Regions from separate parts of the Agromyces sp. NBRC 114283 genome, predicted to be linked through region 2. Evidence: predicted binding sites of a transcription regulator. Region 2 holds the regulator's gene; the other holds the start of a gene.
What was found. Region 2 encodes LexA, which represses DNA repair genes until DNA is damaged. Its sites were predicted from a motif close to TCGAACANNTGTTCGA; they were not measured.
Positions count from the first base shown of each region.

Region 1: a site for LexA is predicted at 1,764-1,779, ahead of QSJ60_RS00975 (HNH endonuclease signature motif containing protein). Genes of this name have one in related genera too.

Region 1 is NZ_BSQP01000001.1:202,446-205,616, reverse strand. Features, by position in the region: gene QSJ60_RS00980 (alpha/beta fold hydrolase) at 1-97, opposite strand, end outside; gene QSJ60_RS00975 (HNH endonuclease signature motif containing protein) at 228-1,577, opposite strand; gene QSJ60_RS00970 (Imm44 family immunity protein) at 1,826-2,230, opposite strand; gene QSJ60_RS00965 (NUDIX domain-containing protein) at 2,246-2,689, opposite strand; gene QSJ60_RS00960 (glycine--tRNA ligase) at 2,704-3,171, opposite strand, start outside.
Region 2 is NZ_BSQP01000001.1:2,704,293-2,707,463, reverse strand. Features, by position in the region: gene metE (5-methyltetrahydropteroyltriglutamate--homocysteine S-methyltransferase) at 1-1,078, shown strand, start outside; gene lexA (transcriptional repressor LexA) at 1,162-1,851, opposite strand; gene QSJ60_RS13055 (LysM peptidoglycan-binding domain-containing protein) at 2,107-2,475, shown strand; gene QSJ60_RS13050 (histidinol-phosphate transaminase) at 2,549-3,171, shown strand, end outside.

The DNA of each region.
Region 1 (3,171 bases), 2.5 Mb from region 2:
CGACGCCGTGGACGAGCACGTATGTCGGACCACTGTCGATCCCGGTCTCGGTGATGACGGTTTCGTGGTCGCCCCGCCGGAAGCGTCGAATCGTCATGGTCGAAGTCTAGGCAGGCGAGTGCGGCGGGGAGGGGAGGGTGACGAGCGATGGGTGGATGAGGCAAGCAGCGCTTGGCTTGGCTTGGCTTGGCTTGGCTTGGCTTGGCTTGGCTTGGCCGGGCGCGTGTTTAGAAGGGTGCGGGTTCGGGGTAGCGCTGGGGTTCGGGTGGGTGCTCGGTGGAGTGTTGGGGTGGGTGCAGGTGTTGGGGTGTGGTGGTGGCGGTGTGGCCGGTGGGGGTGTGCCAGGTGATGGTGCCGTTGGGCGCTTTGGTGACGTGGAAGCGGGTGTGGTGTTTGAGGGTGTGGTCGGTGCGGCAGGTGGGGGCGAGGTTGGTGGTGTTGGTGGGGCCGCCGGTTGCCCAGGGGGTGAGGTGGTCGAGGTCGGTGTGGTAGGCGGGTCTGGTGCAGCCGGGTCTGGTGCAGGTGCCGTAGTGGTGGGTGAGCCAGCGGCGTTGGGCGGTGGTGGTGCGGTAGCGGGTGCGGTCCAGGGCGAGTGGGGCGGCGGTGATGGGGTCGGTGATCAGGCGGAGGAAGGTGGGGGCGTGGGCGAAGAGGTGTCGGGCGGTGTCGTCGTCGATGGGGCCGTGGCCGTCGAGCTCGGCGGGCACGTACCCGGTGCCCGGCACGTCCCCGGTGCGGGTGCCGGTGCCGGTGGTGGTGCGGGTGAGGGTGAGGGCGGGGATGGTGATGAGGATCTCGGTGCGTACGGCGGTGGGGGTGTCGTGGCCGGTGAGCCAGTCGGTCGCGGTGTCGGCGCGGAGTTGGTCGAGGGTGCGGGTCTCGCCGGGCTGGCCTGAGTGGTGGGTGGCGGTGGTGTGGACGCGGGCGTGGATGCGGGCCGCGTCGACGGCGGAGACGTAGAGGCTGATCCACGCCATCCCGTCGGGGGCGGGCTCGAGGATCAGCCGTCGGGTGGTGTGGGCGCGCTGGTGGCGGGCCGATGCGGTTTCTGGGGGTTCGAGTCGGGTGCGGAGCCGGCGGGCACGCTGCCGGAACCGGGTGACCGGGATCGTGCCGGCAAGACCGGCGAGGGTGTCGTCGAACTCTGCGAGTGCGGCGGCGTGCCGGGCGGCATCGGCCGGGGCGCGGTGCGGGTCGTTGAGGGGTACTCCGTCGAGAGTGTCGAGCGCGGCGCGTACCTCGGCGTACGAGGCGATGCCGTCACGGAACCTCGCCCACAGGCGGGGCAGATACCGGTGCGCGACAGCAGCGTGGTGGGCACGGTTGCGGATCGTCGCGGCGGGCTGTTGGAGTCGCATCGAGAGTTCTGCGGCGACGGAGCGGGCGGCGAGCTCTGCGACGGGGATGCCGCCGCGGGACTCGGTGTGGTGGGCGTCGGGGTGGACGTAGAGTTCGGGGTGGGTGTCGGCGAGCGCGAATGCCTGCCGGTACGCGTCGAGCTGCACGGCCTGCATGCGATTCGCTTCCAACTGGGCGCCCTCGGCGGCATCCAGCGTGGCCTGGAGTTCGGCGAACACGGCCCGCGACCCGCCAGCGGCCGACGCGGCCCGCCACCCATCCAACGACGCCCAATCAGGGTCAGCCCACTCAGGCTCAGCCCAGTCAGGGTCAGCCCACCCAGGGTCGGCCCGCTCGGCAGCACTGACCGCGGCCGGGTCGGCCAGGTCGTCGGGGTGCAGCGCTTCGGGCATACCCCGACACTATCGAACACAGCTTCGAAACTCACCACCGAAGTGGCGCTGTGGAAAACCCGCGGCCCCGGCCCTCACGCCTCGGCGGGCAGCCAGTTCAGCCGCGACAGCATCCGCTCGAACTCGGCGACGACGAGGGCGCGCTGCTCCCGGCTCCACGTCGCGGTCCTCGACCTCGAGCCTCGCGACACCAGCGCCAGCAGCAACGGGCCGAGCAGTCGTCGTTGCTCGTCCATCGTCAGGCCGGAGAGATCCTCTTCCGCGACCCGCAGATCCACGATGAGCACCGCATCGCGGCGGTCGTAGCGCACGAAGGAGCGCGGCGACAGCTCGCTCGGCAGCGATCGCAACGCGACGAACAGCGCGTCGGAGACCGATTCGGTCGCCTGCGCGAAGGCGGCGGACGACTCCGAAAGCTCATGCGCCAGTTCACGCACGTCGCCGATCCAGCCCGTGTCGCTGGTGGTGTCGAACTCCATGCCGTCCGCGCAGCCCTAGTCGATGAGCCCGTCCGCCGCGAGACGCCTGAGCACCTCGGCCCCGGCCGGCGGGCAGCGGTCGAGCTCGGCGGTCGTCACCCAGTGCAGTGCGCCGACCTCGGCCGAGGCCTTCGGCGAGGCATCCGTGCGCGTCAGGAAGACGCGCATGCGCACCATCCGCCCCTCGGGCTCGCCGTGCGCCTGGGTGACGACTTCGAAGAGCTCCTCGAGCTCGGCGGGATCGAGTTCGAGCGACACCTCCTCGCGAGCCTCGCGCGCGGCCGCCTCGGCCGCGGTCTCGCCGTCGTCGATCTTGCCGCCCGGCATGTAGTGCACCTCGCGCTCGCGCGCGGTCACCATCAGCACGCGGCGATCGCGGACGAGCGCGATCGCCGCGACGAACAGATCGGGCAGGGCGGATGGCTCGGAGCCGCGCTCCGCCCCTGACTCCACGGCCACGGCGATCCTCGCGGTCAGGCGCCGAGCAGGCGCGTGGCCAGGTAGCCCTCGAGCTCGGCGAGCGGCACCCGCTCCTGCGACATCGTGTCGCGGTCGCGCACCGTCACGGCGTCGTCGTCGAGCGAGTCGAAGTCGACCGTGATGCAGAACGGGGTGCCGATCTCGTCCTGACGGCGGTACCGGCGGCCGATGGCGCCCGCGTCGTCGAAGTCGATGTTCCAGGTGCGGCGCAGCTTCGCTGCGAGTTCGCGGGCGAGCGGCGAGAGCTTCTCGTTGCGCGACAGCGGCAGCACCGCGGCCTTCACGGGGGCGAGGCGCGGGTCGAGCTTCAGCACGGTGCGCTGGTCGGTGCCGCCCTTCGCGTTCTGCACCTCCTCGACGTGGTAGGCGTCGACGAGGAATGCCATGAGCGCACGGGTGAGGCCGAACGCCGGCTCGATGACGTAGGGCACCCAGCGCTCGTTCTTCGACTGGTCGAAGTA
Region 2 (3,171 bases):
CGCCCTCTCGGACGCTGACTTCGCCCGCGTCGACTACGACGCCCGCGTCGAGGCCCAGCTCGACCTCGGGCTGCCGGAGCTGCCGACCACGACGATCGGCTCCTTCCCGCAGACCGGCGAGCTCCGGCGCGCTCGCGCCGCGCTCGCGAGCGGCGAGCTCGACGATGCGGGCTACCGCGCGATCATCGAGCAAGAGATCGAGCGGGTCGTGCGCCTCCAGGAGGAACTCGGCCTCGACGTGCTCGTGCACGGCGAGCCGGAGCGCAACGACATGGTGCAGTACTTCGCCGAGCTGCTCGACGGCTTCGCGGTGACCGAGCACGGCTGGGTGCAGTCCTACGGCTCGCGCTGCACGCGCCCGTCGATCCTCTGGGGCGACGTCTCCCGCCCCGCCCCGATGACCGTCGGCTGGTCGGCCTACGCGCAGTCGCTGACCCAACGGCACCTGAAGGGGATGCTGACGGGGCCCGTGACGATCCTGGCCTGGTCGTTCGTGCGTGACGATCAGCCGCTCGGCGACACCGCGCGCCAGGTGGGCCTCGCGCTCCGCGACGAGGTCGCGGACCTGGAGGCCGCCGGCATCCGGATCATCCAGGTCGACGAGCCCGCGCTCCGGGAGCTGCTGCCGCTCCGCCGCGCGGAGCAGCCGGCCTACCTCGAGTGGTCGGTCGGCGCGTTCCGGCTCGCGACGGCCGGGGCCGCACCGGCGACGCAGGTGCACACGCACCTCTGCTACTCCGAGTTCGGCGTCGTCATCGACGCCATCCGGGGGCTCGACGCCGACGTCACGAGCATCGAGGCCGCGCGCAGCCGCATGGAGGTGGTCGAGGACCTCGGCCGCAGCGGCTTCGACCACGGCGTGGGTCCCGGCGTGTACGACATCCACTCGCCCCGGGTGCCCGGTGAGGACGAGGTCCGCGAGCTCCTGGAGCGCGCGGTGGCCGAGGTGCCGGCGTCGCGGCTCTGGGTGAACCCGGACTGCGGGCTGAAGACGCGCGGCTACGACGAGACGGTCGCCTCGCTCACGCACCTCGTCGGAGCCGCCCGCTCGGTGCGGGAGTCGCTCGCCCGCGGCTGAGTGGGCTGGCCGGTCGCGGCGCTGTGCACGCGGAACGGCCCGGGATGCGAGGCATCCCGGGCCGTTCCTGGCGTCTGGGGGCCTCAGACTGCGCGGAGCACCGCGACGACCTTGCCGAGCACCTCGGCGTCGTCGCCCAGGATCGGCTCGAAGGCGCTGTTGCGGGGGAGCAGCCAGGTGTGGCCGTCGCGCTGCCGGAAGACCTTCACCGTGGCCTCCTCGTCGAGCATGGCCGCGACGATCTCGCCGTTCTCCGCGGTGCGCTGCGAACGCACGACAACCCAGTCGCCGTCGCAGATCGCCGCGTCGACCATGGAGTCGCCGACGACCTTCAGCATGAACAGCTCGCCCTTGCCGACGAGCTGGCGGGGAAGCGGGAAGACCTCGTCGATCTGCTGCTCGGCGGTGATCGGGATGCCGGCGGCGATGCGGCCGACGAGCGGCACCATCGCGGCGTCGCCGACCGGGATGGGCTCGCCGTCGCTCGGCTGGCGCTCCTCGGTGCCGGGGAGCTCGATCAGCACCTCGAGCGCGCGGGGCCGGTTCGGGTCGCGCCGGAGGTAGCCGGCCAGCTCCAGCTGGTTCAGCTGGTGGGTGACGCTCGAGAGCGAGGACAGGCCCACGGCGTCGCCGATCTCGCGCATGCTCGGCGGGTAGCCCCGCGTCGCGACCGAGCGCTGGATGACCTCGAGGATCGAGATCTGCTTCGCGCTCAGGCTCTTGCGGCGGCGCGCACGTGCGGCCGGTTTGCTGCCCTCGGTCTCGGTGCTCACGTGCTGACGCCCCTCGTCGGCGGTCTTGCGACCGGAATGTCGGTGGTCCCTGATGGACTCTGTTCTGACATTCGAAACTGTATCCGCGCAACGCGGGTGCGGCAAACATTCCTTCGAGTGTGTCGCGAATCCGATGCGGCGCAATGTTCGAAGAACGGCTTGCAGATTCGAACAATCGAAGATAGATTCGGAACACAGCTTCGCATCCGGCCCTCCCGGCCGAGGGCCGGGTGCGATTCTCCTGGAGGTGTTGAGATGAGCGCAGTCATGGCGAGCGGTGCCGAGTTCACCGCGAACGGTTTCGCAGGTGCCCGCACGCGGCTCCGACTGACTCGACGCGGTCGCGTCGTCTTCACGACCCTCGGCGCGCTCCCGCTCGTCATCTGGGCCGCGTTGAGCGTGCTCGGTGCCGGCGTCGCGGCGGCGGACGACGCCGTCGGCGGCTCGGGCGCGAGCTTCGACTACGTCACGGTCGGCGCCGGCGACACCCTGTGGGAGATCGCCGAGGCGACCGACCCCGGTGCTGATCCGCGGGTGGTCATCGACGACATCATCCGACTCAACGGGCTCGACTCCTCGGTGGTCGAGCCGGGCCAGCGCCTGGCCCTTCCCGCCGCGAACTGAGCGCTCCGGTGCCGCCTCAGCGCGGCGTCACGGCGCGGAGTCACAGGGGGTCGCGCATCACTAGCATGAAGTGGTGACGAGCTTCGAAGATCTGCCCATCCGCGACGACCTCAGGGGGCGCTCGCCCTACGGCGCTCCGCAGAAGGTCGTTCCGGTCGCCCTCAACGTGAACGAGAACACGCATCCGATCCCCGAGGACGTCGCGCACGACATCGTCGCGCGGGTCGCGGCGGCCATCCTCCAGCTGAACCGCTACCCCGACCGCGAGTTCACCGAACTGCGCGAGGCCTTCGCCCGCTATCTCGGGCACGGGCTCACGCCCGAGCAGATCTGGGCGGCGAACGGCTCGAACGAGGTGCTGCAGCACCTGCTGCAGGCGTTCGGGGGGCCGGGGCGCCGGGCGCTCGGCTTCTCGCCCACGTACTCGATGTACTCGCTGCTCGCCTCCGGCACCGGCACCGAGTGGATCGACGCCCCGCGCGACGCCGACTACGAGTTGTGCGCCGAGACGGCCGTCGCGGCGATCGAGCAGCACGATCCCGACATCGTCTTCCTCTGCGCGCCGAACAACCCCACCGGCACTCCGGTGTCGCTCGACACGATCCGCGCGGTCGCCGATGCGGCGCGCGGCATCGTAATCGTCGACGAGGCCTACTTCGAGTTCGCCGACCCCGGCACGCCGAGCGCGCTCGAGCT